3 regions of the Massilia sp. WG5 genome follow, and region 1 is predicted to be linked to each of the others. Evidence: predicted binding sites of a transcription regulator. Region 1 holds the regulator's gene; each other region holds the start of a gene.
The links. Region 1 encodes LexA, which represses DNA repair genes until DNA is damaged. Its sites were predicted from a motif close to ACTGTATNNNNATACAGT; they were not measured.

Region 1 (3,272 bases):
CCCGGCAAATCACTGAGCTTGCCCTTACATTTGAGTAATTGGCACATGCCGGTTCAGGCGATATGATGTGCCATTACTCAACTGTCTGGACCGATCGCACGTGAAGACTGTCGTTTTTTGCCTGAGCATGCTGTTGGCGGGAAGCTGCTACGCCGACGAGCTCGCAGCCGCCAACGCGGCATTTGCCAACAAGGACTTTCCGGCTGCCCTGCAGCGCTATACCAAACTGGCGAACGCCGGTAACGTCGAGGCCCAGCAGCACCTGGGCGAGATGTACTGGTATGGAGAAGCCGGCGCCGTCGACGAGGCCAAGGCCGAGGCCTGGTTCCGCAAGGCGGCCGCGAAGGGGAATCCGGTCGCCATCGCGTCGCTGGACGTGATGCGCCAGCGCACCGAACGCCGCGCCGACATCGACTACTGGGTCGACCGTTACGATGGCTCCGACCTGCAGGGCGGCCAGTACCGTTGCCCAACGCCGCACTTTCCCGCTGTCTCGAAACAGAACGACGAGATCGAACGGGTGTCAGCCAATATGACGAAGTGGCAGGATTGCTACAATGCCCAGGCGCGCGCCCTGAACGAGGCGTCGCCGCTGACCAAGCGCATCCCTGCCGATGTGGCGAAGCTGATCAATAAAGCGGAAATGGCGCGGGCGGAAAAGCGCTTGGCCGACGTGTATGCGAACCTGACCGAAAGCGCCCAGGTCAAGGCCAAGCTCGTGCTGGCGGACTTTGCCGCGTGGCGGGATGCCACCGATGCCTGGGTGAAGGAACACAACGACATCGTGAAGAGCACGCCGACCCTGGAACGCGAGCGTGAACTCGAGGACCGGCGCAAGAACCGCGTGAACAACTGAGCAACCGAGAAGCCGAGGCCTTGCCGGCCTCGACTTTCTAGTGCCAGGAGCGCAGCAGGCCGACGGCCAGGCCTTCGAGTGCGAACTCGTCGTTCTGCGGGTCGACCGTGATGACGGAGAATTCCGGGTTTTCCGGCAGCAGTTCGATGGTGCCGCCGTTCTTGCGGTAGCGCTTGACGGTGACTTCGTCGCCGATGCGGGCGACCACGATCTGGCCGTTCTTGGCCGAATCCACTTTCTTGACTGCCAGGAAGTCGCCATCGCAGATGCCGGCGTCGCGCATCGACCAGCCCTTCACCTTCAGCAGGAAGTCGGGCTTGCTCGAGAACATGGCCGGGTCGACCGAGTAGGTCGCTTCGACGTGTTCCTGGGCCAGGATGGGCGAACCCGCGGCGACGCGGCCGACCAGGGGCAGGGACATCAGCAGGGCGGCCGGGACGGCCGGCACCGCTGCGGGCTCGCTGGCGGCGGCGCCGACCAGGCGGATGCCGCGCGAAGTGCCCGGGGAGATTTCGATCGCGCCTTTGCGCGCCAGGGCTTGCAGGTGTTCCTCGGCGGCGTTGGCCGAGCGGAAACCAAGCTCCTGCGCGATTTCGGCGCGGGTCGGCGGAAAGCCGGTGTTGTCGATGGCTTCCTTGATCAGGTTGAGGATCTGTTCTTGCCGTGCGGTGAGCTTGAGCATGGTGTAGTGAGCTTGAGAGCTTGGAAGCTTAGGTGAGCGTGTGCGAGCAGGGCCCGATACCCTGTATTTTTGTACAGTATTGCGCCGGGCGCAAGGGGAATCCGTGGTTTTTGCCGGTTTTTTTTGCCTGGCGGGCACAGCCGATTCCTGCCGGACCGCACAAGGCGATTGAGCTCTTGACGTTTTTGCGGTTATAATGTCGGGCTTTCCCTTCCCACACTCGTCTTGACGCCGAGGTGGGCATTTGTTTAAACGTCCTTAAGGAGTGTTGCATGCGTCATTATGAAATCGTATTTATCGTCCACCCGGACCAGAGCGAGCAGGTCCCGGCGATGATCGAGCGCTACAAGACCACGGTCACCTCGCGCGGCGGTAACATCCACCGCGTCGAAGACTGGGGCCGCCGTCAAATGGCTTACCAGATCCAGAAGCTGCCGAAGGCACACTACATCTGCATGAACATCGAGTGCGACAACGAGACCCTGGTCGAGCTGGAAACCGCATTCAAATTCAATGATGCCGTGCTGCGTCATCTGACCGTCAAGATGAAGAAGGCCGAAACCGCACCGTCGCCGATGATGAAGTCGGTCCAGCGCGAAGACGCAGCCAAGAGCCACCGCGCCGAGCAGGCAGCTGCCCCGGCCGCAGCCGCTTAATTCTTAATCTTAAGAAAGAAGCGCGCACGGGCAGTGAACGAGCTGTTGCTGGTCGCAAGCATCGCGGAACGCGATACCCTGCGCTACACCCCGGCCGGCATTCCCATCGTCAGCGGCACCCTGCAACACGGGTCGCAGCAGACGGAGGCGGGGATCGCCAGGCAGGTCGAGTTCGAGATTTCCGCGCTTGCCGCGGGCGACATCTCGGCCCGGTTTGCCGATGCGGAACTGGGTGCGGTACACCGGTTCAAGGGATTCTTGGCCAGGAAGAACCGCAACAGCAAAGCCCTGGTGTTTCACATCATTGATTTCAGTGCCGCCGCGTAAGAATTCGCGGGCACACATTTAGATACAGGAGCCTCAAATGGCATTCGGTAAAAAGTTCGACAAAAACAAGGCCAAGGAAAAACTGAAGCGCAAACAGCAGAACCCGCTGTTCAAGCGCAAGAAATTCTGCCGCTTCACCGCTGCAGGCGTGGAACAGGTTGACTACAAAGACGTCGACACCCTGAAGGATTTCGTCCAGGAAAACGGCAAGATCATGCCGGCTCGCCTGACCGGCACCAAGGCGCACTACCAGCGCCAAGTGGATACCGCCATCAAGCGCGCCCGCTACCTGGCCCTGCTGCCGTACACCGACCTGCACAACGCTTAATCGTCGGTCACGACACGTATACTGGAGAATAATATGCAAGTCATCCTGCTGGAAAAAGTCGTCAACGTCGGTAACCTGGGCGACGTGGTCAAGGTCAAGGACGGTTACGCACGTAACTTCCTGATCCCGCAAAAAATGGCCCGCCGCGCTACCCAAGCCGCTGTGGCCGAATTCGAAGTCAAGCGCGCCGAACTGGAAAAGGCAGCCGCCGAGAAACTGGCAGCCGCACAAGGCCAGGGCGACAAGCTGAACGGCATGACCATCACCATCGCCCAGAAAGCCGGCGTGGACGGCCGTCTGTTCGGTTCCGTGACCAACTTCGACATCGCTGAAGCCCTGAGCAAGCAAGGTTTCGCCGTCGAGAAGGCCAACGTGCGCATGCCGACCGGCCCGCTGAAGACCACCGGCGAGCACCCGGTTGCC
Region 2 (3,272 bases), 1.1 Mb from region 1:
GGTTCATCTGCTGCGGGGCATCGGCCATGGTCCGCCGCAGCAGTTCGGAGGAGGCCGCGCCTTGCGCCGGTTTATAGTCGGCGGTGACCACGAAGGGGGCCAGCTTTTTCAGGCTGCAGCGCAGGCGCGACAGATCTTCCCAGCGGATGCGGCGCAGCCGGCGCAGGTCGATCAGGCGCTTGGCCGAACGCAGGCCGATGCCGGGCACGCGCGCGATCATGCCCTCGTCGGCGCGGTTCAGGTCGAGCGGGAAGTGATCGCGGTTACCGAGCGCCCAGGCCAGCTTGGGGTCGATGTCGAGCGCCAGGTTGCCTGCATTCGGCATCAGTTCGCCGGCCGTGAAGCCATAGCCGCGCAACAGGAAATCGGCCTGGTACAGGCGGTGCTCGCGCAGCAGCGGCGGCGGCGCCGAAGGCACGCTGGACGGACTCTGCGGAATCGGGCTGAAGGCCGAGTAGTACACCCGCTTGAGTTTATAGCTGCCGTACAGGGTCTGCGCCGTATTGAGGATGGTCTGGTCGTCGCTGGCGTCGGCGCCGACGATCATCTGGGTGCTCTGCCCGGCCGGCGCGAACACCGGCGCCTTCGGATGCTCGTCCTTCTCGTCCAGCTTCGTGCGGATGGAACCCATCGCCAGCTTGATCGTGTGGACGTTCTTTTCGGGCGCCAGGCGGCTCACGCTGTCCTGGGTCGGCAGTTCGATGTTCACCGACAGCCGGTCGGCGTACTTGCCGGCCAGCTCGATCAGGCGCGGATCGGCGTCCGGGATGGTCTTCAGATGGATGTAGCCGCGGAACTGGTGCTCTTCGCGCAGGCGCCGCGCGACCTCGACCAGTTGCTCCATCGTGTAGTCGCTGGACTGGATGATGCCCGAGCTGAGGAACAGTCCGTCGATGTAGTTGCGGAGATAAAAATCCTGGGTCAGCTTGACCACTTCGTCGACCGAGAAGCGGGCGCGCGGCACGTTCGAGGTGCGGCGGTTTACGCAGTACTGGCAGTCGTAGACGCAGAAGTTGGTCAGCAGGATCTTCAGCAGCGACACGCAGCGCCCGTCCGGCGTATAGCTGTGGCAGATGCCCATGCCATTGGTGGCGCCCAGGCCATCCTTGTCGACCGAGTCGCGCTTGGGCGCCCCGCTGCTGGCGCAGGAGGCGTCGTATTTGGCGGCGTCGGCCAGGATCTCGAGCTTGTCTTTGAGTTCCATTGTGCAGTAAATACTGTATGGATGCACAGTATACCGCAGTTCGGGCCGCCCCGGCGGTGCGCGGACACACGTTTGCAACATCCCGCAATTGTGATATTTTGCAATTATATGTCCTTACAATTTCGTAATAAGGTCCGGATCGCCGGCGCAGGCCACGCGACGATGGTGTTTGCCCATGGCTTCGGCTGCGACCAGAGCATGTGGCGCTTCCTGGCGCCGGCCTACCAGGACCGCTTCCGCACCGTCCTGTTCGACCTCTCCGGCTGCGGCGATTCCGACCGCTCGGCCTACGACCGTAGCAGGCATGGCAGCCTGCACGGCCATGCCGACGACCTGCTGGAGATCCTGGCAGCCTGCTCGGCCGGGCCGGTGGTCTTCGTCGGCCATTCGGTCGGCGCCACGATCGGCCTGCTGGCCGCGATCAAGGCGCCCGAGCGTTTTGCAGCCCAGGTGATGGTGGGACCGTCGCCCTGCTATATCAACGACGGCGACTATGTCGGCGGCTTCAACCGCGACGACATGGAGGGGCTGCTGGCCTCGATGGACGAGGATTTCCAGGGCTGGTCGCGGCGCATGGCGCCGGTGCTGATGGGCGCCGGGCGGGCCGCGCTGACGGAAGAACTGGTCGATACCTTCATGCGCAACGACCAGGGCATCGCCCGCCATTTCGCGCGCGTGACCTTCCTGTCCGACCACCGCGCCGACCTGGCGCACTCACGGGTGCCGTCCCTGATCCTGCAATGCAGCGACGACCTGGTCGTGCCGCGCGAGGTCGGCGACTACATGCTGCGCCACCTGCCGCACAGCAGCCTGCACGTGATCGACGAAGAAGGCCACTGCCCGCATCTCAGCGCCCCGGGCGCCAGTTCGCACGCGATCGACGCCTTCCTTGCGCATACCCTGCGCTGAAGCGGATCAGGCGATACCGATGTAGCCGTTGGCCTGCGCCAGCAGGGTCGGGTCCATCCGCGCCGCGATGCGCTGGATGTAGCTGGTGGCCGGGATGACGCCGGCGGCGCCGGCGCGGTGCAGCCAGGCATAGGCCTCGACCAGGTCCTGGTGCACACCCTGGCCGCTGGCGTACATGACCCCGAGATTGAACTGGGCGCGCGCATGCCCCTGGCGGGCAGCGCACAGGTACCAGAAATGCGCGGCTTCGTAGTCGCGCTCGACACCGTGGCCGCTGTCGTAGCGCAGGCCGAGCGCGAACTGGGCCAGGGCGTGGCCCTGGTCGGCGGCCTTGCGGTACCACTCGTAGGCCTGGCGCGGATCGGCGGCGCCGGAATCGTCGCGGTCGAGCAGCTGGCCCAGCATGTACTGGGCCGGCGCGTAGTCCTGGTCGGCGGCCTTGCGGTACCAGTGCATCGCCTCGTCCTCCAGGCGCATGGCGAGGTCGAACTGGGCGCGCAGGTGGCCTTGCTCGGCGGCCTTGCGGTACCAGCCGATCGCCTCTTCGCTGTTTTGCGGCAGCCCATGGCCGGCGTCGACCAGCTGGCCGAGATGGTACTGGGCGCCGGCCGAACCCTGCTCGGCGGCCTTGCGGTACCAGTGCGCCGCGGTCGCAAAATCCTGGTCGACGCCCTGGCCGTGCTCGTAGCGCAGGCCGAGATTGTCCTGGGCGCCGGCATGGCCCTGCTCGGCCGCCTTGCGGAACCAGTGCAGCGCCAGCGCCGGGTCGCGCTCGACACCGTGGCCGCTGTCGTGGATCAGCGCCAGGTTGAACTGCGAGCTGGCGTGGCCCTGCTCGCCGGCGCGGCCGTACCAGAGGATCGCCTTCTCGCTGTCCTGCGGCAGGTCCTGGCCCTTGTCATAGCGCAGGCCGAGGTTGAACTGGGCCGGGGCATAGCCCTGCTCGGCCGCCTTGCGGAACCAGTGGATGGCCTGCTGCACGTCGCGTTCCCGCAGTTCTCCCGTCATCTGTCCGCTGTCATAGCGCAACGCCAGGGCGAACTGGGAGCGCGCGTAATTCTGTTCGGCGGCGCGGCGATACCATTCGATGGCGCGCTCGATGTCCTGGGCCACGCCCTTGCCGCCCTCGTACATCATGCCGAGATTGTGCTGGGCGCCC
Region 3 (3,272 bases), 140 kb from region 1:
TGCTGCCCGTCGCGCGCGGCCGGTGTCGGCGGTGTATCTGCCGTGGCGTGGCCCACCGTGGCGGCCAGCAGGCACGCGGCGACGGCCGCGCGAAGGTGAATCGTCAAGCCCATCGTGTTCTCCTCGGAGTTGCGGCGGCACCCCCCCCTGAATCGTTCAGGTCGCCCGCCGTTGCAGTATCATCGGCTGGAGTGGACCGGCTAGGAAGGTCCAATTTCGAAAAACTCTACTGGGCCATTTCGATGCGAGAGTCCGCCGGCAACACCCTGTTCGAGCTTGCCTTGCGCTTGCCGGAAAAAGGCTCGCGCCAGGCCGTCAACCTGCTGTATGCCCAGCTGGCCGAGGCGATCCGCGACGGCCGGCTGGCCGCCGGAACCAGGATGCCGCCGACCCGTTCGGCGCCCGCCGTGCTGGGGGTTGCGCGGAACACCGCGGCGGAGCTGTATCACCGCCTGCTCAACGAGGGCCTGCTCGTTGCGCGCCAGGGCGCCGGCACTTTCGTGGCGCCCGCGCCCAGGACCGGGGGGCGCGCTGGATCGAATGACACCAAGCACCAGCTGGCCGCGCTGCGAATCAATCCTGTATGGTTGAGCGATGAGGTCACAGGGCCGATGCGGTTCTGGTCGGACGGGCAGGCGCAGCAGCTGGAACAGGGCGTGGAGCTGCGTCCGGCATTGGTCGATTCGCGCCTTTTCCCGTCGGCCCTGTTTCGTCAGCTGCTGGCGCGCCAGCTGCGCATGCTGGAAACCAGGCCACCATCGTTTCGCAGCCCGCAGGGCAACCAGGGCAACTACGCATTACGCCAGGCGGTGACGCGGCACGTCGCCGTCGCGCGCGCGATTGGCTGCCATGCCGATGACCTGCTCGTCACGGCAGGCGCCCAGCAGGCGTTCGATCTGCTGGCGCGTATGCTGGTCGTGGCAGGCGAGACCGTGGTGGCGGTGGAGGATCCGGGCTATCCTCCGATGCGGGCGGTATTCGCGGCGGCGGGCGCGCACGTCGTACCGGTGCCGGTGGACCACGAAGGCATCATCGTCGACGCGATACCGCGCAATGCGGCCGTCATCTGCGTCACGCCGTCGCACCAGTTCCCGCTTGGCGTCGCGATGTCGCCGCAACGGCGCCAGGCGCTGCTGGCGCATGCGCGCGGCGCGGGTGCGGTCATCGTGGAAGACGACTACGACGGCGAATTCCGCTTCGATGGCGCGCCGCTGTCGGCGCTGCGCACCAACGAGGCGGCCGATCACGTGTTCTACGTCGGGACGTTTTCAAAGTGCATGCTGCCAAGCCTGCGCCTGGGCTTCGTCATCGCGCCCGCGTGGGCGATGCCGGCGCTGGTGACGGTGAAGAACTGTCTAGACTGGCACTGCCCAAGCTTCCTGCAGCTGGGCGTAGGCGCGTTCGTCGCCGACGGTCACCTGACGCGGCATGTGCGCAAGATGCGGCAGATCTATCGCCAGCGCCGCAAGCTTGTGCTCGATGCGCTGCGGCGCGATTTCGGCGGCAGGCTGACCGCGATCCCGTCCACCTACGGCATGCACATCACCGCACTGCTAGGCGACCACGATGCGAACGACGTGGCCGCGCGCATGCGCGATGCCGGCTTTCGCATGCACACGCTGGATCGCTACTACATGGGCGAGACGCGCAGGCAAGGGCTGGTCATCGGCTGCGGCATTGCCGACCAGGACCAGCTCGCATCAGCGCTGAACGCACTGGACCGCCTGATCACCTGATGTCCGCCCGTTGGGTGTCCGCTGCCGACTTAGTGACGACTTCATTCACCCGGTGACAGCTTCTTCCATGCTTCACAAGCACGTTACAAAAGATAAACCTTGCCAAAACCTGAAGAGGCTAGTACTGTATAAACATACAGTATTTCTTTGCGTCACCATGAACAACAACTGCTCAGATTTCAACTCGGCAGCGCCGGAATCCTTGCATCCGTCGCTCTGGCGCGCCTCGCAGCTGGCGCGTTCCCACACCCGCTGCGTGGACACCGGTCACGCGGCCCTGTCCGCGCAACTGCCCGGCGGCGGCTGGCCGGCCGGGGCCCTGGTCGATTTGCTGCTGCAGCAGCCCGGCATCGGCGAGATGCGCCTGCTGCGGCCCGCCCTGGCGTCGGTAGCGGCGCGCCGCATCGTGCTGCTGCAGCCGCCCCATCCGCCGCAGGCGCTGGCCCTGGCCGCGCTGGGGGTGCCGCCTTCGCAGCTGATCTGGCTGCGCGCCGGCCGCACGGCCGATGCGCTGTGGGCGGCCGAACAGGTGCTGCGCAGCGGCAGTTGCGGCGCGCTGCTGGTCTGGCAGAACCAGATACGCAGCGACAGCCTGCGCCGCCTGCACCTGGCGGCGCAGGCCGGCGAGACCCTGTTCTTCATGATGCGTCCGCTGGCGGCGGGCCAGGATGCCTCACCGGCGCCGCTGCGCCTGGCGCTGCGGCCCCAGGCCGGCGGCCTGGAGATCGACTTCGTCAAGCGCCGTGGGCCGCAGCGCGATGCGCCGCTGTTCCTGCCGCTTTCCTCCAACCTCCTGCAAACGCACGTTCACCGCCATGCGCCTGTGGATCGGCCTGTCACTGCCCCGGCTCCCGCTGGAAGTATTCAGTCCCAGCTGGTGCACTGACGCCGGCAGCGTCGTGCTCGAGCAGGAGCGCGTGCTGGCGATGTCCGGCATGGCGCGCGCCGCCGGCGTGCAGCCCGGCATGCGCCGCGGCGGCGTGCTGATGCTGATGCCCGAGGCCCAGGTCCACGAGCGCTCGCCGCAGCGCGAAGCCGAAGCCTTGTTTGCGGTGGCGATGGCGATGCTGCAGTACACGCCGCAGGTGGCCGAGGCCGAGGAGGGGACGCTCCTGATGGACGTCGGCGCCAGCCTGCGCCTGTTCGGCGGCGTCCTCGCGCTGTGCCGGCGCGTGCGCGCGAACGTGCGCGCGCTGGGCTTCACCGTTTCGCTCGGCTGCGCCCCGACCGCGCGCGGCGCCTGGCTGCTGGCGCGCGCGGGTGGACGTGCGCGTGGCCAACGCACGGTCAAGATGCCGTCGCTGGTGCGCCGCCTCGACCTGCTCGACCTGCTGCTGGCGCCGCCCGCGCGCTCCTTCGCGGCCTGGTTCGAGGGCATCGGCTGCGCCAGTTTCGGCGAGCTGCGGCGCCTGCCGCGGCCCGGCCTGCAGCGGCGCTGCGGGCGGGCGTTGCTCGACCTGGTCGATGCCGCCTACGGCCTGAGTCCGGAACTGCACGAGTGGATCGCCGCCCCCGAAGCCTTCGGTGCGCGCCTCG

Region 2: the regulator LexA is predicted to act here: its motif matches at 1,217-1,234, upstream of AM586_RS13175 (putative DNA modification/repair radical SAM protein).
Region 3: the regulator LexA is predicted to act here: its motif matches at 1,860-1,877, upstream of imuA (translesion DNA synthesis-associated protein ImuA).

The regions. Positions count from the first base shown of each region.
Region 1 is NZ_CP012640.2:1,887,092-1,890,363, reverse strand. It holds gene AM586_RS08435 (tetratricopeptide repeat protein) at 1-16, shown strand, start outside; gene AM586_RS08430 (tetratricopeptide repeat protein) at 101-856, shown strand; gene lexA (transcriptional repressor LexA) at 894-1,538, opposite strand; gene rpsF (30S ribosomal protein S6) at 1,811-2,194, shown strand; gene priB (primosomal replication protein N) at 2,228-2,521, shown strand; gene rpsR (30S ribosomal protein S18) at 2,559-2,849, shown strand; gene rplI (50S ribosomal protein L9) at 2,883-3,272, shown strand, end outside.
Region 2 is NZ_CP012640.2:2,960,360-2,963,631, forward strand. It holds gene AM586_RS13175 (putative DNA modification/repair radical SAM protein) at 1-1,204, opposite strand, end outside; gene AM586_RS13180 (alpha/beta fold hydrolase) at 1,313-2,113, shown strand; gene AM586_RS13185 (tetratricopeptide repeat protein) at 2,120-3,272, opposite strand, start outside.
Region 3 is NZ_CP012640.2:2,032,069-2,035,340, reverse strand. It holds gene AM586_RS09065 (DUF1579 family protein) at 1-113, opposite strand, end outside; gene AM586_RS09060 (PLP-dependent aminotransferase family protein) at 243-1,736, shown strand; gene imuA (translesion DNA synthesis-associated protein ImuA) at 1,894-2,622, shown strand; gene AM586_RS09050 (DNA polymerase Y family protein) at 2,552-3,272, shown strand, end outside.